4 regions of the Pseudoalteromonas nigrifaciens genome follow, and region 3 is predicted to be linked to each of the others. Evidence: predicted binding sites of a transcription regulator. Region 3 holds the regulator's gene; each other region holds the start of a gene.
The links. Region 3 encodes ArgR, which controls arginine synthesis, uptake and breakdown. Its sites were predicted from a motif close to ANTGAATANNTATTCANT; they were not measured.
Positions count from the first base shown of each region.

Region 1 (7,913 bases), 1.0 Mb from region 3:
TTAGTTTTGAGGAGAGCGATATGCCTGGTAATGTCGTTTCGGGTATTGCGTTTAATCGTGATGAATGTTTAATAAATGTAGAGGGTGTACTTAGTGGTACACGATATCTTGCAAAGATTTTGAAACTTTTTGCAGATAATGGCATCGAAATAGATATGATTAATCAAGTTAATCATAATGTTGACAAAGTAGACTATGCTTTTACTGTACACACAAATGATTATTTACACGCATTAGACGTTTTAACAGAGCAGCAAGCTCAGTTAACAGCACAAAATATTTTTGGGTTAACAACAGTCGCTAAAGTGTCTGCTGTTGGTATGGGTATGAAGTCACATTCGGGTGTTGCTAGTTTATTTTTTGATGCATTAGCTGCAGAAAATATTAATGTTATTTTAGTGTCTACATCAGAAATTAAAATATCGGTTTTAATAGATGAAAAATACCTAGAGTTGGCTGTTCGTGCATTACATAAGATATTTTTAACAGAAAATGAATAGATTGATAGGTTTTACTTACTTTTTAGTCTAATTTTCATTAAAATGTTTTAGCGGAATCTTATAATTTTATTGGAACAAGGGAGCAAAAGAATGCTAATACTAACTCGTAGAGTAGGTGAAACCCTAATGATCGGTGACGAAGTAACCGTTACTGTTCTAGGTGTTAAAGGGAATCAAGTTCGAATCGGTGTTAACGCACCAAAAGACGTTTCAGTGCATCGTGAAGAAATTTACATGCGTATTCAAGCTGAAAAGTCTAACCCTGAACCTGGCAATGCTTAATCAGCAATGTATATAACTTAGTTACATACTGAGTTATTGCCAAAAGCCACTCACTGAGTGGCTTTTTTGTGTATAAAATTAAGTGTTTCGGCAGTTAATATGTGCTTGGATATATACTGCATACCTTTTTTGTTTTTTAATAGTATGCCGCGCTCTGTGGTTATAACTTCGTTAATATCTGACCACAGAAGTTGGGTGTTTTTATAAAAGTTACTCGATTTAATCCCTTCTTCGTCAAAGGTAAGGGTGACCTCAGACCCCGAGGCTTTGCTTAGCATTTGTCTAGTAACCCACCAAGGACGGCGATAATAAAAGGCAATACATTCGAGTACCGCAACCATGATCAGAAAAGATCCTAGGTAATGATCGTCTAAACCATAAATTCCAAATAAACCGAGTGCTACTAATAGCGCCAATAAAAAGTATTTTGGTTGCGCGCGCTTGCTATGCGCAACTGATTCGTCAAAGCACTCATAAAAATAAGGCTTATCAAGCGTGTAGGTTGTTGTAAGTGTCATATAGAAGTTCTTAAAACATAGTTATATGCATTTTAACAAGCTAACCAGTAAATGCGCAGTTATATAATAAATAACTGCATAATAGATAAAGATATTGGCGTTTATTATTTATCAGATCCAACCTTTAATTTAGATATTATTTTATTACACACATAAAAAAACGGCTCATTTTAGAGCCGTTTTTTTAATAAATTAGAAGAATTAACAGTTAGTTTCTTCTGCATTTACACCTTCTTTTACTTCTTCACATGCATCTTCAACTTTGTTTTGCACGTCAGTTACTGCTTCGTCAATACGTTCACCAGCATCTTCTGCGTGGTTATCTTCACAGCCCATAATAAATAAACTTGCGAATAGGCCAATTAGTGCTGCTCTTAAAGTTGTCGAATTCATAATGTAATTCCTTGTAAATTTTGATTTAAATGATTTTTAATTAGTTTAAAACTTTAGTTTGTTACCTAGGGCTTTTTGCCACGTAGGGCACCCGATACTAAAGATATAACTAAAAGTATTAAAAATATAAAAAATATAATTTTTGCAATACCCGCTGCGGCGCCTGCTATACCACCAAAACCTAACACTGCAGCAATTAAAGCAATTACTAAAAAAGTGATTGTCCAGCGTAACATTGTATTCTCCTTGGTTTATCAAATTTGCTCAATGGATATGATGCGAGTTACGTGCCATTGTTTTTTTTTGCTTTTAAATCAATGGTTTGCTTTTGTTTGTGTTATTTCAGCGTGCACTCAATGGTAAGTTTTACGCTTTGCTATGTAATTTATTCATACTGATACAAGTGATTATGGATGTTAGTTTTTTATAAGAGAAGTTAGCGCATATTGATTTTTAGAATTGAGTTTAAGAGCTATTAAATTGCAGTTCGAGACTTGCGAGCATAGCGGGCTTAATAACAGCGGCTATTTAAATGGTTGAATAATTAACAAATATATTTGGTAAGACCAATTGCCAGTGGTGAAATTACTTTATGCTAATAGAACTGTTAACGCTTTACTTTAAGTGCATTATTAACGGTTTTTAGGTCGCCTATATAACTTTTATTTATATTCACTATTTTTATTATCTATGTAATAGCGCGTATCTAGTCCTTTTTGTAGTGTTAAGTTAATTAATAGCATGTTAGTTTTGTTTAAATTGGTTTTACCAATTTACAGGCTATAGACAAAACACTGTTTTTTGTTATTATTCGGTGAATAATTATTTACGTAAAATGATTTTTTATTTTGATTTCGGTATAAGTTTTATAGGAGAGGAAAATGGATATCGCTGCTTTACTTACAACAGCAAGCAACTTAATGCTAACCGGTATGGTGGGGGTGTTTGTGTTTCTGTCATTATTAATTACCTGCGTTACGGTTATGTCTAAGCTGGTATCTCGCTTTGCAGAGCCTGAGCTTGCAATGCCTGCCAGAACACCGTCTTTTAAATCACAAGGTGTGCCTAATGAGCACATCGCCGCAATTAGTGCTGCCATTGCTCAGTACAAAACAAACAATAATTAAAGGAGCACTTAAATGGCTAAATTAAAATTAACAGAACTGGTACTACGTGATGCGCATCAATCATTGTTAGCAACTCGTATGCGCCTTGACGATATGCTACCGATTGCAAAAAAGCTTGATGATGCAGGTTATTGGTCTATTGAGTCGTGGGGTGGAGCTACGTTTGATTCGTGTATTCGTTATTTAGGTGAAGATCCTTGGGAGCGTATTCGCGCACTAAAAAAAGCGATGCCAAATACTAAACAGCAAATGCTATTACGCGGTCAAAATTTATTAGGTTACCGCCATTATGCTGACGATGTAGTAGAAAAATTTGTAGAGCGTGCCCATAAAAATGGCGTTGATGTATTTCGTATATTTGATGCAATGAACGATGTACGTAATCTTGAAACGGCAATTAAAGCGGCTATAAAAGTAGGCGCACATGCCCAAGGGACTATTTCTTATACAGTAAGCCCTGTTCATACGCTTGATATGTGGTTAACGCTAGCTAAGCAGTTGGAAGATTTAGGCTGTCATTCAATTTGTATTAAAGATATGGCGGGTTTATTAAAGCCGTACGATGCTGAAAAACTAATTAAAGCACTAAAAGAAACTGTATCTATTCCAATTGCAATGCAGTGCCACGCCACAACAGGTTTAAGTACTGCGACTTATCAAAAAGCGATTGATGCAGGCATTGATATGCTTGATACCGCAATTTCATCTATGAGTATGACTTACGGACACACCGCAACTGAAACTATTGTATCGATAGTTGAAGGGACTGAGCGTGATACTGAGCTTGATTTAAATCACCTTGAAGAAATTGCTGCTTACTTTAGAGATGTACGTAAAAAATACGCGGCATTTGAAGGTAGCTTAAAAGGGGTTGATGGCCGTATTTTACTCGCGCAAGTACCTGGTGGCATGTTAACTAACATGGAAAACCAGCTTAAAGAGCAAGGCGCAGCAGATAAGCTTAATGAAGTTTTACTTGAGATCCCACGTGTACGAGAAGATTTAGGCTTTTTACCGCTTGTTACACCAACGTCGCAAATTGTAGGCACTCAAGCGGTACTTAATGTACTAACGGGTGAGCGCTATAAAACAATTACTAAAGAAACAGCTGGCGTATTAAAAGGTGAATATGGCCTAACACCAGCACCTATGAATAAAGAGCTACAAGAGCGTGTGCTTGATGGAGCAGAGGTAATTACTTGTCGTCCTGCAGATAATATTGCACCTGAGCTTGCAACGCTTGAGGCTGAATTATTAAAAGAAGTACAAGAGCAAGGTTTAACTCTTGCTGATGAGCAAATTGATGACGTACTAACGTATGCATTATTCCCACAGGTTGGTTTGAAGTTTATTAAAAACCGTAACAACCCAGATGCATTTGAGCCAGTTCCTTGTGTTGAAGATAAAAGTAATAAAGCTCCCTCTAAATCAGCTTCAAATAACAACAGCGTTAAAGCTGAGCAATACAGCGTAAAAGTAGACGGTAAGGTTTACGACGTTGTTGTAGCTCAAGGCGGCGAGCTTAAAGAAGTTACATTAAAAGACTCAGAACATATTCCTCAGTCTGCTTCGGTTGCATCAGGCGAAACACTTAACGCCCCTTTAGCCGGTAATATTTTTAAGATAAAGGTAAAAGCAGGGCAAGTTGTGAATGAAGGTGATGTAGTGATTATTATGGAAGCCATGAAAATGGAAACTGAAATACGCGCTACGCACACCGGAACAATTGCTGAAGTGTTAGTTGGTGAAGGCGATGCTGTAACTACCGGCGACGCTATGATTGCATTAGCTTAGGAGTAAATAGAGGATGGATGGTATTTTAAACCTCTGGCATGCCACAGGCATTGCTAACTTTACATTTCCAGCGTTGATTATGATTGCGGTAGGCTGTTTATTATTGTTTTTGGCAATAGCCAAAAAATTTGAGCCCCTATTATTATTACCTATCGGCTTTGGTGCAATATTAACTAATATTCCGGTGGCAGGTTTATCCGACCCCGGCGGCTTACTGCATTATGTGTATTATGTAGGTATTGATACCGGTATTTTTCCACTATTAATATTTATGGGAGTAGGCGCGTTAACTGATTTTAGTGCGCTAATTGCTAACCCTCGTATGTTGCTATTAGGTGCAGCTGCACAGTTTGGTATTTTTGCGACTTTGTTTGGCGCTATTTTACTTAACTATGTACCTGGTTTTGAATTTAGCCTGCAAGATGCGTCGGCTATTGCGATAATTGGTGGAGCTGATGGCCCAACCGCTATATTTTTAGCCTCTAAACTGGCACCCGACTTGTTAGGTGCGATTGCGGTAGCTGCTTATTCGTATATGGCATTAGTGCCAATTATTCAGCCGCCAATTATGCGCGCATTAACCACGGTTGAAGAGCGCCAAATAAAAATGCCAGAGCTGCGTAAAGTATCTAAAAAAGAGAAAATTATTTTTCCGTTAATGGTACTTAGCTTAACAGCAATGTTTTTACCTGCGGCGATACCTCTGGTTGGTATGTTTTGTTTAGGTAACTTAATGCGAGAGTCGGGTGTTGTTGATAGATTAAGTAACAGTGCTCAAAACGAAATCATCAATGTTACAACTATATTTTTAGGTTTAGCTGTAGGCTCAAAGCTTGCTGCAGATAAGTTTTTAACTGTTGAGACGATTGGTATTTTAGTGCTTGGCGCACTGGCTTTTGCTATAGGTACAGCCTCGGGCGTATTTATGGCTAAAGGGTTAAATAAAATATCTAAAACGCCGATTAATCCATTAATTGGTGCTGCGGGAGTATCGGCTGTACCCATGGCGGCGCGCGTAGTAAATAAAGTAGGCCTTGAGAGCAATCCACATAACTTTTTACTTATGCATGCAATGGGGCCAAATGTTGCCGGAGTACTAGGCAGTGCAGTTGCAGCAGGTATTTTATTAGCACTTGTTGGCTAACATCAATTTTAAAATCCAACCGATTAGCGCAGTTTACTGCGCTTTTTTTTATGCTTAATTTATTGACTGTTTTTGTTACAGTAAGCTACTTGTAATTAATTAAGGATAGCCGGCATGCATGACACTCCTTTGGCAAAATATTTACCTAATGTTAGCAAGCTCATATTTGGTTGTATGGGACTTGGGGGAGGCTGGAATAAAGACCCCTTAACTAATACTCATACCCAGCAGGCACATGTTTGTATAGATACAGCAATAGCCGGTGGCATTAATTTTTTTGATCACGCCGATATTTATACATTTGGTAAAGCTGAGCAGGTGTTTGGCCAAGTCCTTAAGCAGCGCCCAGAGCTGAGAGAGCAAATTTATATCCAGTCAAAGTGCGGAATTCGTTTTGCCGATGAGCAAGGGCCAAAGCGCTACGACTTATCAAAGCAATGGATTGAGCAATCAGTAGAGGGCTCTCTTAAGCGGTTAAATACTGATTATTTAGATGTACTTATGCTGCACAGACCCGACCCTTTGATACAAGTTGAAGAAGTAGCTCAGGTATTTAGTCGCTTAAAAGAAAGTGGCAAAGTACGTCATTTTGCGGTGTCTAATATGTCGCAGCAACAAATACAGTTTTTACAAACAGCCCTTGATATGCCCATAGTTGCCAACCAAATTGAAGCAAGCTTAAAGCAATCAGCCTGGGTTGATGAGGGGGTATATGTCGGTAACCGCGATGGCAAAGACATTAACTTTACTCCCGGCTTTATAGAATATTGCACCGAGCAGGAAATACAAATTCAAAGCTGGGGTAGCTTATGCCAAGGATTATATTCAGGAAAACAGCTGCAAAATGCATCACCTGCAGATATTAATACCGCTATATTAGTTAATAAGTTAGCAGCACTTTATAGCACGTCTGCCGAGGCTATTGTATTGGCTTGGTTACTGCGCCATCCGGCATTAATTCAACCGGTAATAGGCACAACTAATGCTAAGCGACTGGCTGCATCGTGCAGCGCTGTAAATATAGAATTAACCCGAGAGCATTGGTATGCATTATATGTCAGCGCCAAAGGGCACGAGTTACCCTAATTTAGACCCCCACTTAAGGTATTACTATGAATATATTCGTTATTTTAATTAGCTTGTTTGTCGCATTGTTAATATTAATTCCGTTATTAGAAAAGTATCAAAGTAAAATAGGCTTAGATGGCGCTAAAAAATACAGTAAGTATATATGGCCACTGGTAATGGTATCGTTAGTGGTACAGCTAATTTATGTATTAATGAATTAGTGTGTCAGTCTATTATTCATAGGCAAAAAAATTATAGGTACAAAAAAGCCTTTGCAAGTTACCTAGCAAAGGCTTTTTTAATAATGATTTAATGTTACTTAAGTGCTAACTGTAGTTCGCGGTTGCGCTCTAACTGGGCAATAAAGTTATCAGCAATAGGCTTAAACTTGGCAAGCTCTGCACGTGGCAGCGGCTCTGACTTAGGCAATTTAACGGTTTTAGGATTACGATGAACACCATTAACTAAAAATTCATAGTGTAAGTGGGCACCGGTCACACGACCAGTAGAGCCAACAGTACCGAGTTGCTCACCTTGCTTAATTTTTTGCCCTGTTTTTACTAGGCGTTTATTAAGGTGCAAGTACTTAGTTACGTACTGTGTGCCATGGCTAATAAATACATAGTTACCATTATATTTACTGTAACCCGATTTAATAACTTTACCATTACCTGAGGCAACTACCGGCGTGCCAGTGCGCGCCGCAAAGTCTATACCGCGATGCGCTCTAACTTGCCCCGTTACTGGGTGCAAACGTCGCGGGTTAAAGCTTGAGCTTATATATTTAAAACTAACTGGTGCACGTAAAAATGCTTTTTTCATGCTGCGCCCTTCAGGAGTATAAAAACTACCGTCAGTGTGGCGAATTGCAGCATAGCGCTGGCCTTGGTTAACAAATTCCGCAGCAATAATTTTACCAGTACCAATAAACTCACCATCTACATAGTGAGATTCATAAATTAAACCAAACCCATCGCCTTTGCGAATATCGTTAGCAAAATCTACATCCCAACCAAATATATCGGCAAAGTTCATTATTTGGCGCTCGCTTAAACCTGCAGCTATTGCTGAAGTCCAAAAGCTACTA
Region 1 is NZ_CP011036.1:621,914-629,826, forward strand. It holds gene PNIG_RS02930 (aspartate kinase) at 1-500, shown strand, start outside; gene csrA (carbon storage regulator CsrA) at 591-782, shown strand; gene PNIG_RS02940 (YcxB family protein) at 833-1,300, opposite strand; gene PNIG_RS02945 (hypothetical protein) at 1,502-1,693, opposite strand; gene PNIG_RS02950 (DUF1328 family protein) at 1,759-1,929, opposite strand; gene PNIG_RS02955 (OadG family protein) at 2,575-2,820, shown strand; gene oadA (sodium-extruding oxaloacetate decarboxylase subunit alpha) at 2,833-4,614, shown strand; gene PNIG_RS02965 (sodium ion-translocating decarboxylase subunit beta) at 4,628-5,758, shown strand; gene PNIG_RS02970 (aldo/keto reductase) at 5,873-6,844, shown strand; gene PNIG_RS20005 (hypothetical protein) at 6,871-7,047, shown strand; gene PNIG_RS02975 (peptidoglycan DD-metalloendopeptidase family protein) at 7,142-7,913, opposite strand, start outside.
Region 1: a site for ArgR is predicted at 2,507-2,524, ahead of PNIG_RS02955 (OadG family protein). Genes of this name have one in related genera too.

Region 2 (7,913 bases), 620 kb from region 3:
GGCACCCGCCATAAAAATACTGCCCTCTATAGCGTAGGTCACTCTACCATTGAGCCTGTAAGCCACAGTAGTTAATAAGCGGTTATTAGAGGTAAGGGCTTTATCGCCCGTATTAAGCATTAAAAAGCAGCCCGTTCCGTAGGTACTTTTAGCCATGCCTTCTTTAAAGCAAGCTTGGCCAATTAATGCGGCTTGCTGATCCCCCGCCATAGCGCAAACTTTAATCGGTGCACCAAAAATTTCACTGCTGGTACTGCCAAACTCGGCTGCGCTGTCCATCACTTCTGGAAGCATAGAGTGTGGAATATTAAACTGCGTTAGTAACTCTTCATCCCAACATTGCTGATGTATATTAAATAATAGTGTACGTGAGGCGTTGGTGGCATCGGTACGGTGTACTTTGCCAGCGGTTAAATGCCACAGTAAATAACTGTCAACCGTACCAAATGCTAGCTCGCCGGCTAGCGCTTGTTGCTGTGCATCGGCAACATTATCTAAAATCCAGCGAATTTTAGTGGCTGAAAAGTACGGATCTAATAATAGCCCGGTTTTATCGCTAATTTTTTTACTGAGTTTATCGCTACGTATTTGCTCGCAATACTCGCTGGTACGGCGATCTTGCCACACAATGGCATTATAAATTGGTTGGCCAGTCTTTTTATTCCATACTAAAGTGGTTTCGCGCTGATTAGTGATACCAATGGCAATGACCTGCTCGGCTGTAACCTGGTTATTAGCCAGTACTGTTTTACAGGTACTTAGTACGGTTTGTAAAATATCGTTAGGGTCGTGCTCAACCCAGCCATTATTGGGAAAGTGCTGCGGGAATGTTTGCTGAACAGTATCAACTACCTTGGCATCTTTGGTAAATAAAATAGCCCGAGAGCTGGTAGTTCCTTGATCAATCGAGAGTATGTATTTAGACATAAGCTTAACGTTATTTATCTTAGATACAGATAGCTTGTCTGCAAGTTAAATTAATAGCAATGCTTTTTAAATATTAGGAAGGGCTGTTATAGCTATAACGCTGTAATTTATACCAAGGGTGGTGGCAGTGTATATTAAGAAGCAAGGGTAATAAGAGCCCATAAGTCAGAGGGCTCTTAAATACAATGGGTATAAATTGCGCTTAGCTGGCTTTTAACAGTTGTTGATGTAGCCAATCTTTTAACACCACACGGTCATGTTTTAATTGCAGCATTTCCTCGTCATCGATAGGCGCGTCTTGCAGCTCTAAGGTACGAATTTCTTTATCAAGCGCGTTGTATTTTTTGGCTTTATCTGCAAACTCTGGATCATTGCTATTGAGTTTTTTAATGGTATTTAGGTGCTCAGGAAAGTCTTGAGTTAATGAATGATCTTCGCCTAACATAGGTACTCCTTAACGGTGCGTGTAATAAATGTGTTTTAAAAATAACACGCTTAGGGTTTAGTTAAATTCAGATTGTATGGGTATTTATGTACGCCATAATATTAGAGCTGGGGGTTGCTTGAGTATAAATCAACACATAGCCGTTATTAATTATTATTACGGAAATACTTATATATCACTATACAAAGCACTGACACTCAAAGATGCTTAAGTTAGAATACAAAATGCAACAACTCCTCGCAAACAATAACTATTTTGAGTGCTTTATTACATGCTTTTAATGATCGACAATTACGACTCGTTTACCTATAACTTGGTACAGTACTTTCAGCGTTTAGATCAAGAGGTACTGGTTAAGCGCAACGACCAAATAACGCTTAGCCAAATTAAGCAGTTAAATCCTCAACATATTGTTATATCACCCGGTCCTAAAAGCCCAAGCGAAGCGGGTATTTCATTAAGTATTGTTGAGCAATTAAAAGGGCAGTATCCTATTTTAGGAATTTGCTTAGGGCATCAAACTATTGCCCAAGCCTTAGGAGCAAAGGTGGTGCGTGCTAAAAAAGTAATGCACGGTAAAACATCGCCAATTTACCATAGCGATCAAGGAGTATTTAAAGGTTTAGCTAAGCCCTTAACGGTCTGTCGGTATCATTCTTTAATTGTTGAGGCACAGTCGCTGCCTAAAGAGTTGCAAGTAACAGCCTGGACACAAACCCAGCAAGGTGAGTTTGACGAAATTATGGGATTATTACATACAGACTTAGCACTTGAAGGTGTACAATTTCATCCGGAAGCTATTTTAACTGAGCAAGGTTTAGCGTTACTTGATAACTTTTTAACTCGCTTCTAAGCTTATAGTATTAAGTAAATATCATTACATTAAAGACAGAGAGCCATGACCGAAATAGTGCAGCAACCGCGTATTGTTAAAATGCTTAATCAACGAGCACATGATTTGCTGCTTGGTCATAACTTTGCTCATCAACAAATTGGCTTTATTCATACGCTAGAAATGGACTATGGCGAACCACTAAAGCAACGCACATTACTTGAAGTAGAGGTTGCCGCTCAGCAAAAGCGCAAGCTAAAAAGCACCGCGCATCATAAATATCGTGCAGCAGCGAGCGAGCAACTGCATAAAGCAATAGAAAAAATGATGTCTGAGCAGCTTAGCGATATAGACAGTGTTATTCAAAACACCATAGGTGTAGAGGACAGCGTATGTGCCATGTTAGATATTTTAGCCACAAAAAGCGCATCGGTTGGGCGCTTAGAGCCCTTAGTTAACGACCTAAGCTGGCTTGGCAGAGAGTTAGTTACTTTAGTTAACTTGCCTTATTATCGTAATCAGCGCAGCAAAAATACCGCAGTGAAAGTAGATAGCCCCGCTTTAGCGCTGCGTTATATTGGCCTAGATAACTTACAGCTAGTAGTACCAACTTTTGCAGTGCGCCATTGGATGCCTTATAGCACAGAGCCTTTTTCGTTACTAAAAAGGCGCTTAAAAGAAAGCGCCATGGCGAATGCTATTGCTGCACAAAAAATTGCTGAAGTTAACGAGGTTAACCCAAGCCATGCTTTTACTTTAGGGATGTTATTAAACGTGGGGCAAATAGCCTTAGTGCGTTTATATTTAAAAGTGTTTGAGCAAATTTGGCAGCGAAAAGTACAATTTGCTCGCACTACAGCGAATAAAGGCTTGCATACTGCATTGCTAGAGCTAAAACCAGACCCTTTATTTTTAACCACCTTACTGAGCGAACAGTCGTTGGCTATTAGCGCTAAAATAATTGAAAAAATGGCCTTTAAGTATTTGCCGTTTAATAGCGTAATGCAGCAACTCGTTAATGGTGTAGAAAAAGGCGATACAGCGCTGCCTTTAACGCAGGTAATGCTAAAAGCACGATGTTACTCTCAGTACTTAACGCTAAAGCAGCATCAGCTAGTTGAACCGGATGAAACGCTTAGTTGGTTTTCGTACTTTAAGTTCACCAAAAAAGAGCTAAAAGCACTCCAAGCAAGCAATTTTAATAATCTTGCTATTCAAATTGATTAAATTTGTTAATTTTTTTGCGACTATCCATTCACTTTTTATTATCTCTTTTCAATACATTTCCCCGTTTAAAGTGAGGCGCGCTCGTTGTTCAGGCGCTTTATTGGCTAAAAACGAGTTGCATAAAGCAAGCAAATAGTTATTCACTATCTATGAAATTATATCTCAAGCCCTTTATTATCAAGGGTTACATGAAAGTTTTTGAAGAGACATAATCAATGTTTTCTGAAATAATAAGCGTCTGAAAATTGAACCACACAGCCCTTTTTATGCAAATATCGCTATACTGAGTTTGCTAAAAAACACATATGCTACAGGTTACCACACAGCTATTTACGGCTTTGTGATGTACACAATTAAGAGGAAATAAAATGACAGTCAATCGCGAATTATTTGATCACGTAATGGTTCCTAACTACGCACCTTCAAGCGTAATTCCAGTTCGAGGCGAAGGCTCTCGCGTATGGGATCAACAAGGTCGAGAGTTTATCGACTTTGCTGGTGGTATTGCCGTTAACTGTCTTGGCCATTGCCACCCTGCATTAGTAGGCGCATTAAAAGAGCAAGGCGAAAAGCTTTGGCATCTATCAAATGTAATGACCAACGAGCCAGCACTACGCTTAGCTAAAAAAATGGTTGATGCAACCTTTGCCGAAAAAGTTTACTTTGCCAACTCAGGCGCAGAAGCAAACGAAGCAGCACTTAAATTAGCGCGTCGTTTTGCCCTTGATCAATTTGGCGCAGAAAAATCACAAATCATCGCATTCAACAAAGGTTTCCACGGCCGTACATTCTTTACCGTAACTGTTGGTGGCCAAGCGGCATACTCAGATGGTTTTGGTCCTAAGCCAGGCGACATTGTACATTGTGATTACAACGACCTGGCAGCATTTGAAGCCCTTATTAGCGACAAAACATGTGCCGTAATGATGGAGCCACTACAAGGTGAAGGCGGTATTGTTTCGCCAACTGACGAATTTGCACAAGGCGTTCGTGATTTATGTACTAAACATAATGCACTGCTTATTTTTGATGAAGTGCAAACAGGTGTTGGCCGTACAGGTAACTTATACGCATACCAAGGTTTAAACGTTGTTCCTGACATTTTAACTACGGCTAAAGCATTGGGCGGCGGTTTTCCTATTGGTGCTATGATCACCACAACTGAAATTGCACAACACCTTAAAGTAGGTACGCATGGTTCTACTTATGGTGGTAACCCATTAGCGTGCGCCGTTGCCGAAGCAGCATTCGATACTGTAAATACCCCAGAAGTACTTGCTGGTGTAACAGCAAAAGCAGCATTATTTAACCAACTACTTACTGAAATTAATAATAAATACCACGTGTTTAGCGAAATTCGCGGCCAAGGTTTATTAATTGGTGCAGTAGTAAGCGAGCAATACAAAGGTCGTGCAAAAGAGTTTTTAGTGGCAGGTACTGAGCACGGTCTTATGTCATTAGTTGCCGGTGCTGACGTGGTTCGTTTTACACCATCATTAGTTATCCCAGAAGCCGACATTCGTGAAGGTATGGCACGCTTTGAAAAAGCAGTAGCCAGTGTTGTAAGCGCTTAACATAGCCAAACAATATCTATTAAGGGCAGACCTAGTTTGCCCTCTAATTTTAATTTACCGTTATAATATAAGGGAGTAAGCGGGTTTATGATGATCCTTCGCCCAATCCAACAAAGTGACTACCCTGCATTAGTGAAAATAGCCCACGAATCGGGTCATGGCTTTACTTCTTTACCTAATAATGAAAAGTTATTGCAAAAGAAAATAGATCATTCGGTTAGCTCATTTGCAAAAGCTGCTACCGAGCCGGGCGACGAAGGTTATTTATTTGTACTAGAGGACACCGAAACAGGTGAAGTAGTTGGCACCTCAGGTATAGAAGCCGCTGTTGGCTTAGATGATGCATTTTATCACTATCATTTAAGTAAAGTGATTCATTCTTCACGCACTCTAAACGTATATAAAGCAGTTGATATTTTAACGCTTTGTAACGATTACACCGGCGCTACAGAGCTATGTACATTATTTTTGAAAGACGCATACCGCAAAAACAGTAACGGTAAATTACTTTCAAAATCGCGTTTTATGTTTATTAAGCAGCATCAGCAGCGTTTTGCACAAACCGTCATTGCAGAAATGCGTGGTGTGTCTGACGACAATGGCAGCAGCCCATTTTGGCAATGGCTAGAAGAGCACTTTTTTTCAATGGACTTTCCAACTGCCGACTATTTAACAGGCATAGGCCAAAAAGTATTTATTGCTGAATTAATGCCTAAGTACCCAATTTACGTTAATTTGCTCAGCAAAAATGCGCAAGCTGTTATTGGTAAAGTACACGACAACACACGCCCAGCAATTGAGCTATTAAAAAGTGAAGGTTTTACCTTTAATGGGTATGTTGATATTTTTGATGCCGGCCCCACAGTTGAAGCAAAAGTAGATAACATTGCCACCATTCGCAATGCTAAACACTTTAAAGTTGAAATAGGTGAACCAAGTGGCGACACCATGGTGTTATTAGCCAACGAAAAGCTTACAGATTTTAGAGCAACTGTAGTGCCTATGACGTTCGATGAGCGCATGAGCAGCATAGTAATAACGCAACAAGTAGCCGATGCACTGTATTTACAAGCGGGCGATAGCGTAAGCGCAACCACGATTTAATTTAGGAGAAAGTATAATGACTCATCCTGCACAATTTATTAATGGTCAATGGTCACAAGGCCAAGGAACCGAATTTAGTTCAGTAAACCCAGCCAATAACAATGTTATTTTCCAAGCAAACTCAGCAACTGCAGAGCAAGTAGACGCTGCAGTTAGCGCAGCGCGCGAAGCGTTTTATGCTTGGGCTGATAAAACATTTGCTGAACGTTTAGAAATAGTTAAAGCATTCGCAGCGCAATTAAAAGAAAACAGCGAAGAGCTTGCCATTACTATTGCACAAGAAACAGGTAAGCCACTGTGGGAAACTCGCACAGAAGCGGGTGCTATGGTTGGTAAAATTGCCATTTCTGAAAAAGCGTTTTTAGAGCGCACTGGCGACGTAGAAAATGCAATGCCACTAGGGCGCGCAATGATCCGCCACAAGCCACACGGTGTTGTAGCTGTATTTGGTCCGTATAACTTTCCGGGGCATTTACCTAATGGCCACATAGTGCCAGCGCTTTTAGCGGGTAACACGGTTATATTTAAACCGTCAGAACTTACGCCTAAAGTGGCCGAGCTTACGCTTAAGCTGTGGGAAAAAGCAGGTTTACCAGCGGGTGTAATTAACCTTGTACAAGGTGAAGTAGCAACGGGTAAAGCCCTTGCTGCTCACAAAGGTATTGATGGCTTGTTCTTTACGGGTTCTTCGCGCACAGGTCATATTTTACATGAACAGTTTGCGGGTCAACCTGGTAAAATTTTAGCGCTAGAAATGGGCGGTAATAACCCACTTATTATTACTGACGTTGAAGATACTAAAGCGGTTGTTCACGATATTATTCAATCTGCGTTTATTTCAAGTGGCCAGCGTTGTACCTGTGCACGTAAACTATTTTTACCAACGGGTAGCAAAGGTGATGTAATCCTGGAGCGTTTAATTACCGCAACTAAAGCGATTAAAGTAGGTAATTATGACGATGCAGATCAGCCATTTATGGGCTCAATGATCTCATCAGCCGCCGCTGCCGGTATGGTTAAAGCGCAAAACGAACTTGTTGAGCTTGGTGCTCAAGTATTGGTAGAGCTTGAGCATACAGTTAATACTGGCTTTGTAACACCAGGTATTATTGAGTGTACAAATATTAGCGACTTCCCAGATGAAGAGCATTTTGGACCACTTCTAAAAGTATTCCGCTTTGACGACTTTGACCAAGCAATTGATAAAGCCAACGACACAAGCTTTGGTTTATCAGCAGGTTTACTTAGCGACAGTGCAGCCGACTACGAGCACTTTTTACGCCGTATTCGCGCTGGTATTGTTAACTGGAACCGCCCAATTACTGGCGCATCAAGTGCTGCACCGTTTGGTGGTATTGGCGCATCGGGTAATCACAGAGCCAGCGCGTATTACGCTGCCGATTACTGTGCATACCCAGTAGCATCAGTAGAGCTTGAAAAAGTTGCTATGCCAGCTACATTAAGCCCAGGCTTAAAAATAGACTAAAATTACTACTAAATAATTATAAAAGCAGCTTCGGCTGCTTTTTTTGTATTAGCTATGTCGCTAAGCTAGTAATTATTAGTGCTTTCTGCTTAAATTACTGAATTAATTATTTTTAAGGTATACGTGTAATGGTTTTAAATAGGCAAGGGTACGACGACTTAATTATGTACCTAACTCAAAACTTAGCTTTATTTGAAAAGCCGGGTGAAATAAAACCAGGTGCACCTACGGTTATGGAATTAATCGAAGACGTGATTGCACAAAACGTAATGCTCATATGTCAGCAGCACACAGAGCTCACTACAGAGCAGCGTAGCC
Region 2 is NZ_CP011036.1:202,472-210,384, forward strand. It holds gene glpK (glycerol kinase GlpK) at 1-927, opposite strand, end outside; gene PNIG_RS00975 (HP1242/YdcH family protein) at 1,130-1,372, opposite strand; gene PNIG_RS00980 (anthranilate synthase component II) at 1,644-2,225, shown strand; gene PNIG_RS00985 (HDOD domain-containing protein) at 2,271-3,431, shown strand; gene PNIG_RS00990 (aspartate aminotransferase family protein) at 3,800-5,005, shown strand; gene astA (arginine N-succinyltransferase) at 5,093-6,109, shown strand; gene astD (succinylglutamate-semialdehyde dehydrogenase) at 6,126-7,595, shown strand; gene PNIG_RS01005 (DUF3802 family protein) at 7,724-7,913, shown strand, end outside.
Region 2: a site for ArgR is predicted at 3,559-3,576, ahead of PNIG_RS00990 (aspartate aminotransferase family protein). Genes of this name have one in related genera too.

Region 3 (7,913 bases):
AATATCGGGCGTGATGTTATTACTATTGTTTTTAGCCTTAATGACGGAGCGCTTTAGTCGCCGTAATCAAGCGGTGTTTGAGCGTCAGTCGGGTATAAATAGTGAAGCGCTTTATATATTAAAAGGCAAGTCGGCTTGGCTGGCAACGCTATTTTGCAGTGTGATTTTAATTGTTGCCTTTGTTATACCTATCGCTGTGTTAATAAAGTACGCCATTGTTTATTTTGATCAAGCATGGAGTAGTGAGTTTTTTAGCTATGCGTGGCAAAGTTTAAAGGTAGCTATAGTAGTAAGCGTAGTAACGCTGTTACTTAGTGTATTAGTGGTGTTTTATCAACGTATAGCCAAGCAAAATTATCCACTTATTCCGGGGCGATTAGCTAGCACCGGCTACGCTTTACCAGGAACAGTACTGGCTATTGCGGTGCTATTACCGCTTACGCTGTTAGAAAATACTGTAAACCGTGTGCTTGAGCCATACGACTTAAATATAGGCTTGTTACTCACTGGCAGTGTATTTACCATTATTTTTGCTTATGTAGTGCGTTTTTACGCAGTAGCACATGGCGCGATTGAGTCGAGCTTTTTACGCATTAGCCCCTCTCTCGACATGGCTAGCCAATCTATGGGCAAAAGCCAAGGCCATACGTTACGTTTGGTGCATTTACCCCTACTTAGACGCGGGTTGCTTACTGCGGCTTTGCTGGTGTTTATTGAATGCATGAAAGAGCTACCTACGGCTTTGTTACTTAGGCCGTTTAATTTTGAAAGCTTAGCTACGCATGTGTTTCAGTATGTGAGTGATGAGCAATTAGAGCTGGCTTCTATATCGGCATTATTTATTGTGCTGGTTGGATTTATCCCTCTGTATTTTATTAACCGTTCTATGGAGCAACGTAGTTAAATGAGTAGTTTGATTTTACAAGGCGTGAGCTATCAATATAACGGTACTAAGGTTATTCACGAGCTAAATTTAACCATAGGTAAAAACGAAATAGTGTGTTTGTTAGGTGCCAGTGGTTGTGGTAAAACCACCACCTTAAAAGCAATTGCAGGGCTAATAGAAACGCAACAAGGAAGCGTGTTTATCGATGGTAAGCTGGTGAGTAACGCCAATACATTTATCTCGCCAGAGCATCGTAATATTGGCATGATGTTTCAAGATTATGCGTTATTCCCGCATTTAACCGTGGCACATAATATTGCTTTTGGCTTAAGTAAAATGAGTAAAGAGCAAAAGCAACAGCGCGTTGATGAAATGCTTAAGCTGGTGCATTTAGTTGGCTGCGCCGACAGGTATCCGCATCAGTTATCGGGTGGGCAACAACAGCGCGTGGCGATTGCGCGTGCACTTGCTTACAAACCAAGTTTACTATTACTTGATGAGCCGTTTTCGAATATAGACACTCAAGTACGCTTTGAATTAATTGCCGATATTCGCCGCATAATTAAAACTCAACAAGTGTCGGCAGTATTTGTTACCCACTCAAAGGAAGAGGCTTTTGCATTTGCAGACACGCTGGCTATTATGCACCAGGGTAAAATAGCTCAGCAGGGCACCCCAGAACAGCTTTTTGCTAAACCAAGCTCAAAGGAGGTTGCAGAGTTTCTGGGTCAGGGCATATACTTAAGCGCAGAAGTGTTAACAGCAACTGAATATAAAACCGCTTTTGGCCTAGTTGAGTCGGTTATTGCGCACCAGCACCAGGCTAATATAGGAAAAATATATGTGCGTCCTCATCAAATAGAGCTAATGAGCGACAATAAAAAAGATAGCCATAGTGAACGCGCCACCATATTAAGCAGTCGTTTTATTGGTTCGGCTTATGTTTACACTGTAGTTATTGCACAACAAGAAATAGAAGTTGCAGCGCAATATGGCCAGTCATTTGTTCAAAATGAGCAGGTTATAATAAAAATAAAACCCCACACGGTGAATTTTTTCGAATCATAAATTAATTTGTTATTCGCTGTGTTTATCTATTTATAAGCTAAGGAATAACAATGGCACAAGCGCAATCAGGGATTTGTGCTGAAGCAAACTTACACGGTTTGCATTTATTTTTTAATGTGTTTGATGGCCAAGATGAGTCATTACGTACAAAGCTCAAGCAAGTAAGCGCTATTGAGGAAGAGTTTAGCGATCAGTTTTCTGAATCTATGCTTTCTTGTATGGTGGCTATTGGTGCACAGTATTGGCCGCATATTTTGCCAGAGTATATCCCCAGTGAACTACAAAGCTTTCCTAATATAAATCATAATGAACACGCAATGAGCGTGCAGCCGTGTGATTTGTTTGTGCAAATACGTTCAGACCGCGAAGACGTCAATCATTTATTTGCACTGCAAATTTTAAAGTTATTTGCACCAGACGTAGAGCTGGTGGAACAAATTCGTAATTTTAGATTTTTAGATGGTCGCGATTTCAATGGTTTTATTTATGGTGGCAAAATGCCGCATGGCCGACAAAAGCGGGCAACGGCGTTAATAAATAAACCAGGTAGCTTTGAGGATCAAGGCAGTTATATTCATGTGCAACGTTATAAGCACGATCTAAGTGTATGGCAGCATCTATCGCTAGATGAGCAAGAGCAAATAATAGGTCGCACTCGCTTAGACAACACTCTTATAGCCCCAGCGCTTGAAACCAGCCATGCACAACGCAGTGAATTAAAAGATGAGCAAGGCCAGCCAATATTACTTAATCAAGGCATGCCTTATGGCGATGTTTACGAGCAAGGAATGCTGTCAATTACTTGCTCGGCCAGTGGAACCGCATTTGAACAGGTATTAAAAAGTCGTTTAGGTGAGGGGGAGTGCTATGATCATTGGCTTGATTTTACTCAAGCCGATATGGGGTCTGCGTTTTTTGCACCGTCAGTTGGGTTTTTAAAACAGTTATAACGCATGTTTTAAATACTAAACCGTATCAAATAAAATACGTACCCGCTCTAGGGTTAAGTCTATTTCAGATATTTTAGCTGGGGCAATAAAAATAGTGTCGTCGCCAGCTATAGTACCTAACACGCCATCGGCTTTACCTAATGAGTCAAGTAAACGCGCAATAAGCTGAGCCGCGCCTGGACTGGTACGGATAATAATCATCATTTCGTTATGCATTATATCAATAACAAGCTGGCGCAACGGGCTTTTTGCTGTGGGTACGCCCATTTCTGCTGGCAAGCAATACACCATTTCTTGTTTGGCATTGCGCGTTCGTACCGCGCCAAACTTACTAAGCATGCGCGACACTTTACTTTGGCTTATATTGTCAAAACCTTGCTCTTTTAACGAATCTACTATATCGCCTTGAGAACCAAAGTTTTCTTCTTTTAAAAGCGCTTTAAATGCTTTTACTAACGCTTCCTGTTTGTCTTGTGGTTGCATAGTTTTTATTTGCTTTTTATTATCCATGCCGCAAATTCTACACAAAAACGAATAATTATGCAGCAGTTGTTTATTTAACTTGCCAGTTTACTGTATTCAGGCCAAATGTTTTTACAACTATGGTCTAAAATATTACGAAAATAGGCAGGATAAATTTGTTTTTAGTCGCTAATTTCTTTATCTTAGAGCCATAAATATTTCCTACCTCAAATCACGGAGAATTCCAATGAAAGTTGCTGTATTAGGTGCTGCAGGCGGTATCGGTCAAGCGTTGTCTTTATTATTAAAAACAGGCTTACCAGCTGGTTCTGAATTATCACTATATGATGTTGCACCAGTAGTTCCAGGTGTTGCGGTTGATCTATCTCATATCCCTACAGCGGTTAAAGTAGCTGGCTTTGGCGCTGATGCGTTAAATGAAGCGCTTAAAGATGCTGATATCGTACTTATTCCTGCTGGCATGCCACGTAAGCCAGGTATGGATCGTGCAGATTTATTTAATGTAAATGCTGGCATCATCAAAACGTTAGCAGAAGGCATAGTTGCAAGTTGTCCTAAAGCGTTAGTAGGTATTATTACTAACCCAGTAAACGGCACTGTACCAATTGTTGCTGAAGTATTTAAAAAAGCTGGTACTTACGACGCTAAACGCGTATTCGGTATTACTACGCTTGACGTTATTCGTTCAGAAGCATTTGTTGCTGAACTTAAAGGCGTAGACGTAGCAACTGTTAAAGTTCCTGTAATTGGTGGCCACTCAGGTACTACTATTTTACCTCTACTTTCTCAAGTTGAAGGCGTGAGCTTTACAGATGAAGAAGTTGCAGCACTTACTCCACGTATCCAAAATGCGGGTACTGAAGTTGTAAATGCTAAAGCGGGTGGCGGTTCAGCTACTTTATCAATGGGTGCAGCAGCAGCTCGTTTTTGTATGTCTTTAGTTAAAGGCCTACAAGGTGAAGACGTTGTAGATTACGCGTACGTTGCTGTTGAAAATGGCGATGCGGAGTACTTTGCACACCCAGTACGTTTAGGTAAAAACGGCGTAGAAGAAATTCTTTCTTACGGCGAACTAAGCGCATTTGAAACAAAAGCAAAAAATGACATGCTTGAAACACTGAAAAAAGACATCAAAGAAGGTGTTGATTTCATGGCGTAATAGCCAAAATCAAGTGACAAAAAAGCCTGCGTTTGCAGGCTTTTTTATTGCTCGGAATTTAGCTAACCTGCACCCAGGTTAGCTACACATAAAGGCAGTAAAGTTAGTGATCGCGATCAACTGCAATACGGGCAAGGCTCACAAGTGCTTGTTTATATTCAGACTCAGCTAAAAAGTCTAAGCAAGCAATGGCTTTGTCGGCTTCAAGTTCGGCCTTTTGCATCGTAAATTCAAGCGCATTGGTTTGTTTAAGTGCCGCTAAAATTTCTTCAAGATGATCCATGCCATTACTGTGCTCTATAGCGTCACGGATCAGCTGTGTTTGCTGCTCATTACCATGTTGCATTGCATAAATAAGCGGCAGAGTTGGTTTCCCTTCGGCTAAATCATCACCAATATTTTTACCTAATTGATCTGCATCTGCGTTGTAATCAAGTACGTCATCAACGAGCTGAAACGCAGTACCTAAATGCATGCCGTATAGGTTAAGCGCATCAAGCGTGGCTTGGTTTTGCTCAGTAATAATGGCCGCAAGGCCTGTCGCGGCTTCAAATAGCTTAGCGGTTTTAGAGTAAATAACCTGCATATAACTCGCTTCAGTGGTGTCGGGGTCATTACAGTTCATTAACTGTAATACTTCACCTTCAGCAATAATGTTAGTTGCATCTGCAAGCACTTGCATTACCTGCATTTTACCAAGGCCAACCATAAGCTGAAATGAACGAGTGTAAATAAAGTCGCCCACTAATACGCTGGCAGCATTACCAAACTCAGCATTTGCTGTAGGCGTGCCTCGGCGTAAGTTAGATTCATCAACAACATCATCATGTAATAGTGTTGCGGTATGAATAAACTCAACAATAGTTGCAAGTGTAATATGATCTTTACCCTGATAACCCAATGCTCTGGCCGCTAGTATTGCCAACATTGGGCGCACGCGCTTGCCGCCACTGTTTACAATATACAAGCCAAGTTGGTTAACTAACGCCACATCTGAGCGCATTTGCGCATGTATAAGTTGATTGACGTCATTCATATCGTTTTCGATTAACGCCTGGATAGCTTTTATATCCATTGATCTCCGAGCCAATTTTTATGTGTGAACGGCGCAGATTGTACAACAAAAAAAGCACTAGCTCGATATTTTGTGACGATTCCCTGAAAAAACACGGTTAACATCGCTAATTAGCACTTAAATACGAGAGATAGCTGATTAATTAGCGTACAAAGTGTGCTGTAATTTATGTTTATTTATTATCCGTTGTAGTGTGTGTTTAGCTAAGGCAAATTATTTTCACTAATCGTGAAAAAGCGCTTGGCAAAAGGGCTATTTAATATAAAATAGGGGAAATATTGAATTGCTCTCAATGCAGCTACTTTTTATTCATTTTAATTACAAAATAGGCTTGCTAGTTATTACGCCGTAGCGTAAACTTCGCGCCCTATCGAAGAATATTTTAGTTGCGTCGATTTGAGGGCGCACAGACGGAGTTAATTATGTACGCGGTTTTCCAAAGTGGTGGTAAACAGCATCGTGTGACTGAAGGTCAAACGATTCGTCTTGAAAAATTAGACGTTGAAACTGGTGCAGCAGTAGAATTTGATTCAGTACTTTTAGTTGCTGATGGTGAGAAAATCGAGATTGGTGTACCGTTCGTAAACGGTGGTAAGATAACAGCTGAGGTTGTTTCACATGGTCGCGGTGAGAAGATTAAGGTTGTTAAATTTAGACGCCGTAAGCATTCTCGTAAGCAAATGGGCCATCGTCAATGGTTCACAGAAGTTAAAATCACTGGCATTAGCGCTTAATTAGAGGTACTTAGAAATGGCACATAAAAAAGCAGCTGGTAGTACTCGTAACGGTCGCGATTCAGAAAGCAAACGCCTAGGTGTTAAGCGTTTTGGTGGCGAATCAGTTCTAGCGGGTAGCATCATTGTTCGTCAGCGTGGAACTCGTTTCCACCCTGGTACAAACGTAGGTATCGGTAAAGACCACACTATCTTCGCAAAAGCAGATGGTAAAGTTCAGTTTGAACAAAAAGGTCCTTTAAACCGTAAATACGTAACTATCGTAACTGAGTAATCAGTAAGATAGTTAAAAAACCCCGCCTTTGCGGGGTTTTTTGTTTTCATTATTTTACAATATATACCCAAGCCTGCAATTATACCTATGGGTTTAAGTAGCGGGCTCTTTAACGAAGTTATAGAGCGATCTAATTCGTAAAATGGTTCAAATATTTATGCCAATTGGTATTAAGTTGGCTTGGGTATATAATAGTGTTATTAACAAGCCAATCCCTAAAGTGAGTAATCATGAAGTTTGTAGATGAAGTAGAAATTCGCGTAGAAGCTGGAGACGGTGGCGCCGGTATCGTGTCTTTCCGTCGTGAAAAATATATCCCAGAAGGTGGGCCTGACGGTGGTGACGGTGGTGACGGTGGTAGTGTTTATCTACAAGCGGATGAAAACTTAAATACCTTAATTGATTACCAATTTGAACGCTTCCATAGAGCAGATCGCGGTACTAATGGCCGCAGCCGTAACTGTACTGGTAAAAAGTCTGACGATTTAATTATTATGGTGCCTGTAGGTACACGTATTATGGACGTTGATACGCAAGAGGGATTAGGGGATTTAACCCAACATGGCCAAAAGATTTTGGTGGCAAAAGGCGGTTTCCATGGCTTAGGAAATGCGCGTTTTAAATCAAGTACAAACCGTGCTCCGCGTCAAAAAACCTTAGGGACAGAAGGCGAAGTACGCAACCTTAAACTAGAGTTATTGTTACTAGCAGATGTAGGCTTATTAGGTTTGCCAAATGCAGGTAAGTCTACCTTTATCCGTAGTGTATCGGCAGCAAAACCAAAAGTAGCAGATTACCCATTTACGACGCTTATTCCAAATTTAGGTGTGGTCCGTCCTGAAGCTAATAAATCATTTGTTATCGCTGATATACCAGGCTTAATTGAAGGCGCATCGGATGGTGCTGGTTTAGGTATTCAATTTTTGAAACACCTAGAGCGCTGTAGAATATTACTGCATATTATTGATGTAATGCCAGTTGATGGCTCAAATCCAGTTGATAATGCATTTGCGATTGTTAATGAGTTACATCAGTACAGTCCTAAATTAGCAGAAAAACCGCGCTGGTTGGTATTTAATAAAATAGATTTATTACCAGCTGACGAAGCAAAAGCTTTATGTGAAAAAATTGCACAAGAGCTAGGCGAAACTGAAAATATTTACAGTATTTCTGCTATTAATAAATCAAATACTCAACCACTAATTCATGACGTAATGACATTGCTTGAAAGCATGCCAAAAGAGAAATTCGTTGAAACTACAGACGAAGAGGTTGAGTTTAAGT
Region 3 is NZ_CP011036.1:3,099,956-3,107,868, reverse strand. It holds gene PNIG_RS14735 (ABC transporter permease) at 1-904, shown strand, start outside; gene PNIG_RS14730 (ABC transporter ATP-binding protein) at 905-1,954, shown strand; gene PNIG_RS14725 (Dyp-type peroxidase) at 2,005-2,904, shown strand; gene argR (transcriptional regulator ArgR) at 2,920-3,387, opposite strand; gene mdh (malate dehydrogenase) at 3,614-4,546, shown strand; gene ispB (octaprenyl diphosphate synthase) at 4,650-5,621, opposite strand; gene rplU (50S ribosomal protein L21) at 6,044-6,355, shown strand; gene rpmA (50S ribosomal protein L27) at 6,372-6,629, shown strand; gene cgtA (Obg family GTPase CgtA) at 6,860-7,913, shown strand, end outside.

Region 4 (7,913 bases), 380 kb from region 3:
TTTATGCTAAATGGATGCACAGTGCAAAAACATCATTAGGTGCATTTTGCTCAGGCGGTACTGTAGCCAATATTACGGCGTTATGGATTGCGCGAAATCGCTTATTAAAACCTGATGGCGATTTTAGGGGAATAGGCGCACAAGGCTTAATTGCCGGTATGCTGCATTACGGCTATAAAGGCTTAGCTATTTTAATTTCTGAGCGAGGCCATTATTCGTTAGGTAAAGCGGCTGATTTATTAGGAATTGGTCGTGAAAACTTAGTGGGTATTAAAACATGCGAAAACAATAAAGTTGATGTTAATGCCATGCGCGAAAAAGCCTTAGAGCTTGAAGCGCAAGGTATTAAAGTAATGGCCATTATTGGAGTAGCGGGTACCACAGAAACCGGTAATATCGATCCCCTTGAAGCGATGGCTGATTTAGCACAAGACATTAATTGCCACTTTCATGTTGACGCTGCATGGGGCGGGGCAACTTTGTTATCTAATACCCATCGCCATTTACTCAAAGGTGTTGAGCGCGCAGACTCAATTACCATTGATGCACACAAACAAATGTATGTTCCTATGGGAGCTGGGTTGGTGTTGTTTAAAGATCCAACCGCTACCGATGCAATTGAACATCATGCAGAGTATATTTTACGTAAAGGCTCAAAAGATTTAGGTAGCCATACACTTGAGGGCAGCCGCCCAGGTATGGCAATGTTAGTACATGCTTGCTTACGTGTAATTGGCCGTAAAGGCTACGAAATGCTAATCGATCGTAGTATTAAAAAAGCCCATTACTTTGCTAATTTAATTAAAGCAGATGAAGATTTTGAGCTGATCTCAGAGCCAGAGCTGTGCTTATTAACGTATCGTTATGTGCCTAAGCAAATAAAGCAGGCAATTGCAGATGCTGATCCACAAACACGGATTGATATTTTTGCCTCACTTAATCGCTTTACTGCAAGTATGCAAAAACGGCAACGTGAATCAGGGCGATCATTTGTATCACGTACGCGTTTAACGCCTACTCAATACGATAATCAGCCCACCGTGGTATTTAGGGTAGTACTTGCTAACCCACTTACATCAGGCGTTATTTTAAAAGAAATTTTAGCAGAACAAAAAGAGTTGGCTAAAACAGATCCGGTATTTAAAAAGTATTTAAGCAAGTATATGTAATTAAAATATTAGCTTAAATAAAAAAGACGCTATTTAGCGTCTTTTTTATTTTTATAATCGCAATTAAGAAAAGCTAAAACAACTCGCTTTAATTATATTAGTGATAATTTGCTGTGAAGGCTTAATTTTTTCCATTGCTAAAAATTCATCAGGTTGGTGCGCTTGGTTTATAGAGCCGGGGCCCATTACTATGGTTTCACAACCAAGCTGTTGAATAAATGGCGCTTCTGTACAGTAGTTTACTGCCACCGCTTTTTGCCCCGCTATTTTTTCGGCTAGTTTAACCAAAGCGCTATCGGTGCTACCAGTAAATGCAGGAATTGGTTCGTGTAAATCAATTACGCTTACGGCATTAGGGTATTGCTGGTTTATTTCGTGAGTTGCATCAAGTACTAACATTTGCAGTTCTTGCACGCTTAAGCCCGGTAATGGGCGCATATCTATATGCATTTCGCAGCAACCACAAATTCTGTTCGCGTTGTCGCCGCCATGAATATTACCAAAATTTAAGGTTGGATAGGGTATTTCAAAGTGTTCTATTGAATATTTATGCTTTAACTGTTCTTTTAAGATCAGTAGTTTTGTAATCACTTTGTGCATTACTTCGATGGCGTTAACACCACGTTCGGGATCTGAGCTATGGCCTGAGCGTCCGACTACTCTAATTGCGGTACTCATATGCCCTTTATGTGTAAATACTGGAGTCATATCAGTGGGTTCGCCAATTATACAGCGATCCGGTTTTAAATTTGGATGTTTACAAATTTGTTGAGCACCGGCCATTGTTGTTTCTTCATCGGCGGTGGCTAAGATCAAAATGGGCTGAGTTTGCTGCTTTTCATCAAGTTCACTAATAGCTTGCAGTACAAAAGCAAAAAAGCCTTTCATATCAATACTGCCTAAGCCATATAGTTTATTGTTGTGCTCGGTCAATTTAAATGGATTATGATTCCAGCGGCTATCGTCAAATGGCACTGTATCGGTATGGCCAGCGAGCATTAATCCACCATCGCCTTTACCGCGTTTAGCTAATAAATTATAGCGACCTTTGCCGCCTTCTAATTCAATTATTTCACAGCTAAAGCCTAAGCTTTCACACCATTGTGCCAGTAATTCAATAACATTTTTATTACTCATACACAGGCTATCTTCAATGGCACTAATAGAAGGCGCTGCAATTAATTGTTGGTACATAGAAATAAATGAAGGCAAAGACATAAAAAATCCAAAATAAGTAATCAATTTAATTGCATAACAATATAAAAGTATTTATGATGAATATCAATTCACTTTTTAAGCATAAATATTTTAAAAGTAGCGCCATGAAAATAATACGACGATAATCAACATTCATTAATTAATTAAAGTCTTAATTAGCCCAGAGCTAGTTTAAGCGAACAACATGGATAAGTAGTAACTAATTTTAAATAACGAGTAAACAATGAATGTAGTGATTATTGGCGCAAGCGGTTATAGCGGCGCAGAACTAGCAAGTTTAGTTGCTAAGCACCCTAAACTAATTTTAACTGGCTGTTATGTATCGCAAGGTAGCTTAGATAAAAATAAATTGCTGAGTGATTTATACCCCGAACACTTAGGGCTACTCGATCAGCCTTTACTGCCTCTTAGTGAATCTGCTTTTAGCGATATTGAAAACAGCGCCGATTACGTGTGTTTATGTACCGATCATAAAGTAAGCGTAGATTTAGCGCCGCGTTTTTTAGCCATGGGTAAAAAGGTATTTGATTTATCTGGTGGGTATCGCCTTGCGAGCAATGACGACTACGTTACTTATTATGGCTTTGAGCACCAACATCCAGAGTTATTAAATCAAGCTGCTTATGGTTTAGCTGAGTGGAATAGCGATGCTATTGCCGCGGCGCAATTAGTAGCCGTAGCGGGTTGTTATCCTACGGCTGCGCTTAATGCACTTAAGCCTTTGCAGCAGGCCGATTTATTAACAGAGCAAACAATTATAATTAATGCGGTATCGGGTGTAACCGGCGCAGGGCGTAAAGCTAGTATTGGTACCCATTTTTGCGAAGTGTCGCTTGCCCCTTATGGTTTATTTAATCATCGTCATGGCCCTGAAATAGAGCAACACCTTGGTCACAATGTTTTATTTACCCCCCATTTAGGTAATTTCCCGCGTGGTATTTTAGAAACTATTTATGTGCAATTAAAGCCTAATGTCACCATTGAGCAAGTAACACAAGCGTACCAAGTACTTGCCGATGAGCCGTTAATTCGTTTACTGGGCGATAAAATCCCCTCAATTAAAGGCGTAGCTAAACAGCCATATGTAGATATTGGCTGGCAGCAACAAGGCACACAGTTAATTGTTATAGCTGCCATTGATAATTTATTAAAAGGCGCTGCAGGACAAGCATTGCAGTGTATTAATTTATCAATGGGATTGGCGCATACCACAGGCTTAAAAGGATCGTTTTAAATGAGTAAAAAAACCTGGGTAATTAAACTTGGCGGCGCTGTACTTAATACAGAAAACGCGGCTAAAGCATTATTTTCAGTACTTAATGAGCAGCACAACGCGCAGTTTGTCATTGTGCATGGCGGAGGCGCGCTTGTAGACACTTGGCTTAAAGACGCCGGTTTTGCCAGTGCAAAGCATCAAGGTTTACGTATTAGCCCTAAAGAGCAAATGCCGTACATAGTGGGTGCGCTTGCAGGTTGTGCTAATAAACAATTAATGAGTGCGGCAATTAATGCTGGCCATAAACCAGTTGGTTTAAGTTTGTATGAAGCTGGTGTTACTGCCACGCAAAAACTAAAAGCATTATGTTTAGTGGGTAAATGTACCAGTAACGATGATTCGATTATTAACGATTTACTAAAAATTGGCCGTATGCCAATTGTCAGCTCAATTGGTTTTGACTTGCAAGGGCTTTGGTACAACGTTAATGCTGACGAAGCCGCCGCTGCAATTACCAACAACTTAAACGCAGAACTAATATTTATGACCGATGTTGAAGCAGTGCTTGATGCAAATAAGCAGCCTTTACATCAACTAGATACAAAACACATTGATACTTTAATAAATGAAGGAGTAATTGTGGGCGGGATGGAGGTCAAAGTTAAGACCAGTCTTCACGCTGCCCAACACTTACGACGCGGTGTGTATATTTCCAGCTGGCAAAAGCCAGAAAACTTAACAGCTTTGCTGCAAGGCAAGCATGTCGGAACTAAAATTACACCATAGGTTTATTATGTTTGAGAATTTTTTAACGGGTTTAGAATTAGACCAACAAGGCGCACTTAACTTATTAAAGCTAGCGCAAGATATTAAAGCAAACCCTAAAAAATACAGCCAAGTATTGGCTGGTAAGTCAGTGGTTACTTTATTTGAAAAACAAAGCTTACGTACACGTTTATCGTTTGATATTGGTATAAATCGCTTAGGCGGCCATGCCGTGTATTTAGATCAACAAAATGGCGCGATGGGTGCACGTGAGTCAGTAAAAGATTTTGCTCTTAATATTTCTACCTGGGCAGATGGTATTGTAGCGCGCGTAAATCAGCACAGTACATTAACCACATTAGCGCAGTATTCATCGGTGCCAGTAGTTAATAGCTTGTGTGATTTATATCATCCTTGCCAAGCACTTGCTGATTTTTTAACACTACAAGAAGTGCATGGCGATGTGAGTCAATTAAAGTTAGCTTATTTAGGTGAGGGCAACAACGTAACGCATTCATTAATGTTGCTTGCTGCAACATTAGGTACAGACTTTGTTGCCGTTACGCCTAAAGGATGTTCTCCAGATTCACAAGTTCTGAAAAAAGCGGAACAAATAGCAGCAATGAATGGTGCATCAGTAATGGTGAGCGACAGAGTAGAAGCTGCTGTTGGTGCAAACGCAGTATACGCCGACACTTGGGTATCAATGGGCGACACCACTCCACTTGAGTTAGTAAAAGAAAAATACATGCCTTATCAATTAAATAAAGCATTATTAGAGCAAACCGGTGCAACAACAGTGTTACATTGCCAACCGGCACACCGTGAGTTCGAAATTACCTCTGAGGTAATGGACGGTCCAGCGTCAAAAATTATACAACAAGCCGAGAATCGTATGCATGCGCAAAACGCTCTGCTAGTTACATTATTAAATCCAAATTTTGTTAAGGAACACCTATGAGTTCATTTAAAAAAGTCGTTTTAGCCTATTCAGGTGGTCTTGATACGTCGGCCATTGTGCCATGGTTAAAAGAAAATTACGGCTGTGAAGTTATTGCCTTTGTGGCCGATGTTGGCCAAGGTGCAGAGGAGCTTGAAGGCGTAGAAGCTAAAGCTATCGCATCGGGTGCTTCTGAGTGTTATGTAGTTGACTTAAAAGACGAAATGGTAAGTGATTACATTTATCCTACGCTTAAAACAGGCTCAATTTACGAAGGTACTTATTTATTAGGTACGTCTATGGCGCGCCCAATTATTGCTAAAGCACAGGTAGAAATTGCGCGTAAAGTAGGTGCAGATGCACTTTCTCATGGTTGTACAGGTAAAGGTAACGACCAAGTACGTTTTGAATCGTGTTTTGCAGCGCTTGCCCCTGATTTACAAGTAATTGCGCCATGGCGTGAATGGGATTTATCAAGCCGTGAGTCATTACTAGATTACTTAGCTGAGCGCGATATTCCATGCTCGGCATCGGCTACAAAAATTTATAGCCGTGATGCAAACGCATGGCATATTTCGCACGAAGGCGGCGAACTTGAAGATCCATGGTGCCAACCAAGTGAAAAAGTGTGGACCTGGACAAACTCTCCAGAGCAAGCGCCAGATAAAGCTGAACTAGTAACACTAAATGTAGTTGAAGGTGAAGTTGTTGCAGTAAATGGTGAGCAGCTTAAACCTTATGATTGTTTAGTTAAATTAAACGATATTGCATCGCCTCATGGTGTTGGTCGTGTTGATATTGTAGAAAACCGATTAGTGGGTATGAAATCGCGCGGTTGTTACGAAACCCCAGGTGGTACTGTAATGATGGCGGCACTGCAAGCCATTGACGAACTAGTGCTTGATAAAGCAAGCCGTAAGTGGAAAGAAGTACTGGGTGGCGAGTTTGCACATTTAGTATATGACGGTCGTTGGTTTACACCACTTAAAGACTCTATTTTAGCTGGTGCTGAAGCGCTTTCTAAAGATGCAACAGGTGAAGTTGTACTTAAGCTATACAAAGGCCAAGTTACCGCAGTGCAAAAACAGTCGCCACACAGCTTATACAGCGAAGCGTTTGCTACCTTTGGTGAAGATGATGTGTACGACCAATCACACGCAGAGGGCTTTATTCGTTTATTCTCGCTATCAAGCAGAATAAAAGCATTAGCTAAAAAGTAATTTTTACGCCCCTTGTAAAAAGGGGCAATATCGGGTTTGGAGAGATTTCATGGCATTATGGGGCGGGCGTTTTTCTACGGGTCCAGACGAGGCGTTTAAGCAATTTAACGACTCTCTTCCTTTCGATTATCAATTAGCAGAGCAAGATATAATAGGCTCTGTTGCATGGGCTGGTGCACTTGAGCAAGTTAATGTGTTATCAAGTGACGAGCACCAAGAGTTAGTTGCAGCATTGTACCAATTGCTTGAAGAAGTAAAAGCAGATCCACAAGCGGTAGCAACTTCAGGCGCAGAAGATATTCATTCTCATGTTGAAGCTGCGTTAATCGAAAAAGTAGGTGATTTAGCTAAAAAATTACATACAGGGCGCAGCCGTAATGACCAAGTAGCCACCGATTTTAGATTGTGGTGTCGCGACACTGCCGATCATATTTTAAAAGCTATTGCTCAGTTAAAGGCTGAGTTTGTTGCATTAGCAGAGCGTGAACTGGGGACTATTTTACCTGGTTATACGCATTTACAACGTGCACAGCCGGTGTTGTTTAGTCACTGGTGTATGGCTTACGTAGAAATGCTAGAGCGTGATGAAAGCCGCTTGCAAGATGCTAAAGCGCGGATGAACTTTTGCCCACTGGGCAGTGGTGCATTAGCCGGTACGGCTTATCCAATTGATCGTCAAGCATTGGCACAAGGTTTAGGCTTTACAGGAGCCACTAAAAATAGCCTTGATGGCGTATCTGATCGTGATTTTGTAGTAGAGCTATTAAGTTGTGCGTCTATTTCGATGATTCACTTATCGCGTATGTCAGAAGATCTTATTTTTTATAACTCAGGCGAAGCCGGATTTATAGAGCTTGCAGATAATGTGACATCGGGCTCGTCGTTAATGCCACAAAAAAAGAATCCAGATGCACTGGAACTAATTCGTGGTAAAACCGGACGTGTTTTTGGTGCTTTTAGCGCCATGATGATGACGCTAAAAGCATTGCCACTTGCTTATAATAAAGATATGCAAGAAGACAAAGAAGGCATATTTGATGCTATGCCAACGTGGCTTGCCTGTATTCATATGGCACAAGCGTGTATTAAAGGCATTAAAGTCAAAGGCGAACGTACACTTGCAGCGGCAAAAGGTGGCCACGCAAATGCAACTGAGCTTGCCGACTACTTGGTAGCTAAGGGCGTACCTTTTAGAGAAGGACACCATATTGTAGGTGTGCTAGTACAATTGGCCATTAGTGAAGGTAAAACGCTGGAAGACTTATCGCTTGAGCAATACAAATCGGTAAGTGATGTATTTGCAGATGATGTTTATCCGGTACTAGAGATTGACGCCTGTATTAAAGCGCGTCAAGCACTTGGCGGAACATCAATTGAACAAGTAA
Region 4 is NZ_CP011036.1:2,720,184-2,728,096, reverse strand. It holds gene panP (pyridoxal-dependent aspartate 1-decarboxylase PanP) at 1-1,169, shown strand, start outside; gene argE (acetylornithine deacetylase) at 1,233-2,387, opposite strand; gene argC (N-acetyl-gamma-glutamyl-phosphate reductase) at 2,611-3,621, shown strand; gene argB (acetylglutamate kinase) at 3,622-4,389, shown strand; gene PNIG_RS12905 (ornithine carbamoyltransferase) at 4,397-5,329, shown strand; gene PNIG_RS12900 (argininosuccinate synthase) at 5,326-6,528, shown strand; gene argH (argininosuccinate lyase) at 6,578-7,913, shown strand, end outside.
Region 4: a site for ArgR is predicted at 2,443-2,460, ahead of argC (N-acetyl-gamma-glutamyl-phosphate reductase). Genes of this name have one in related genera too.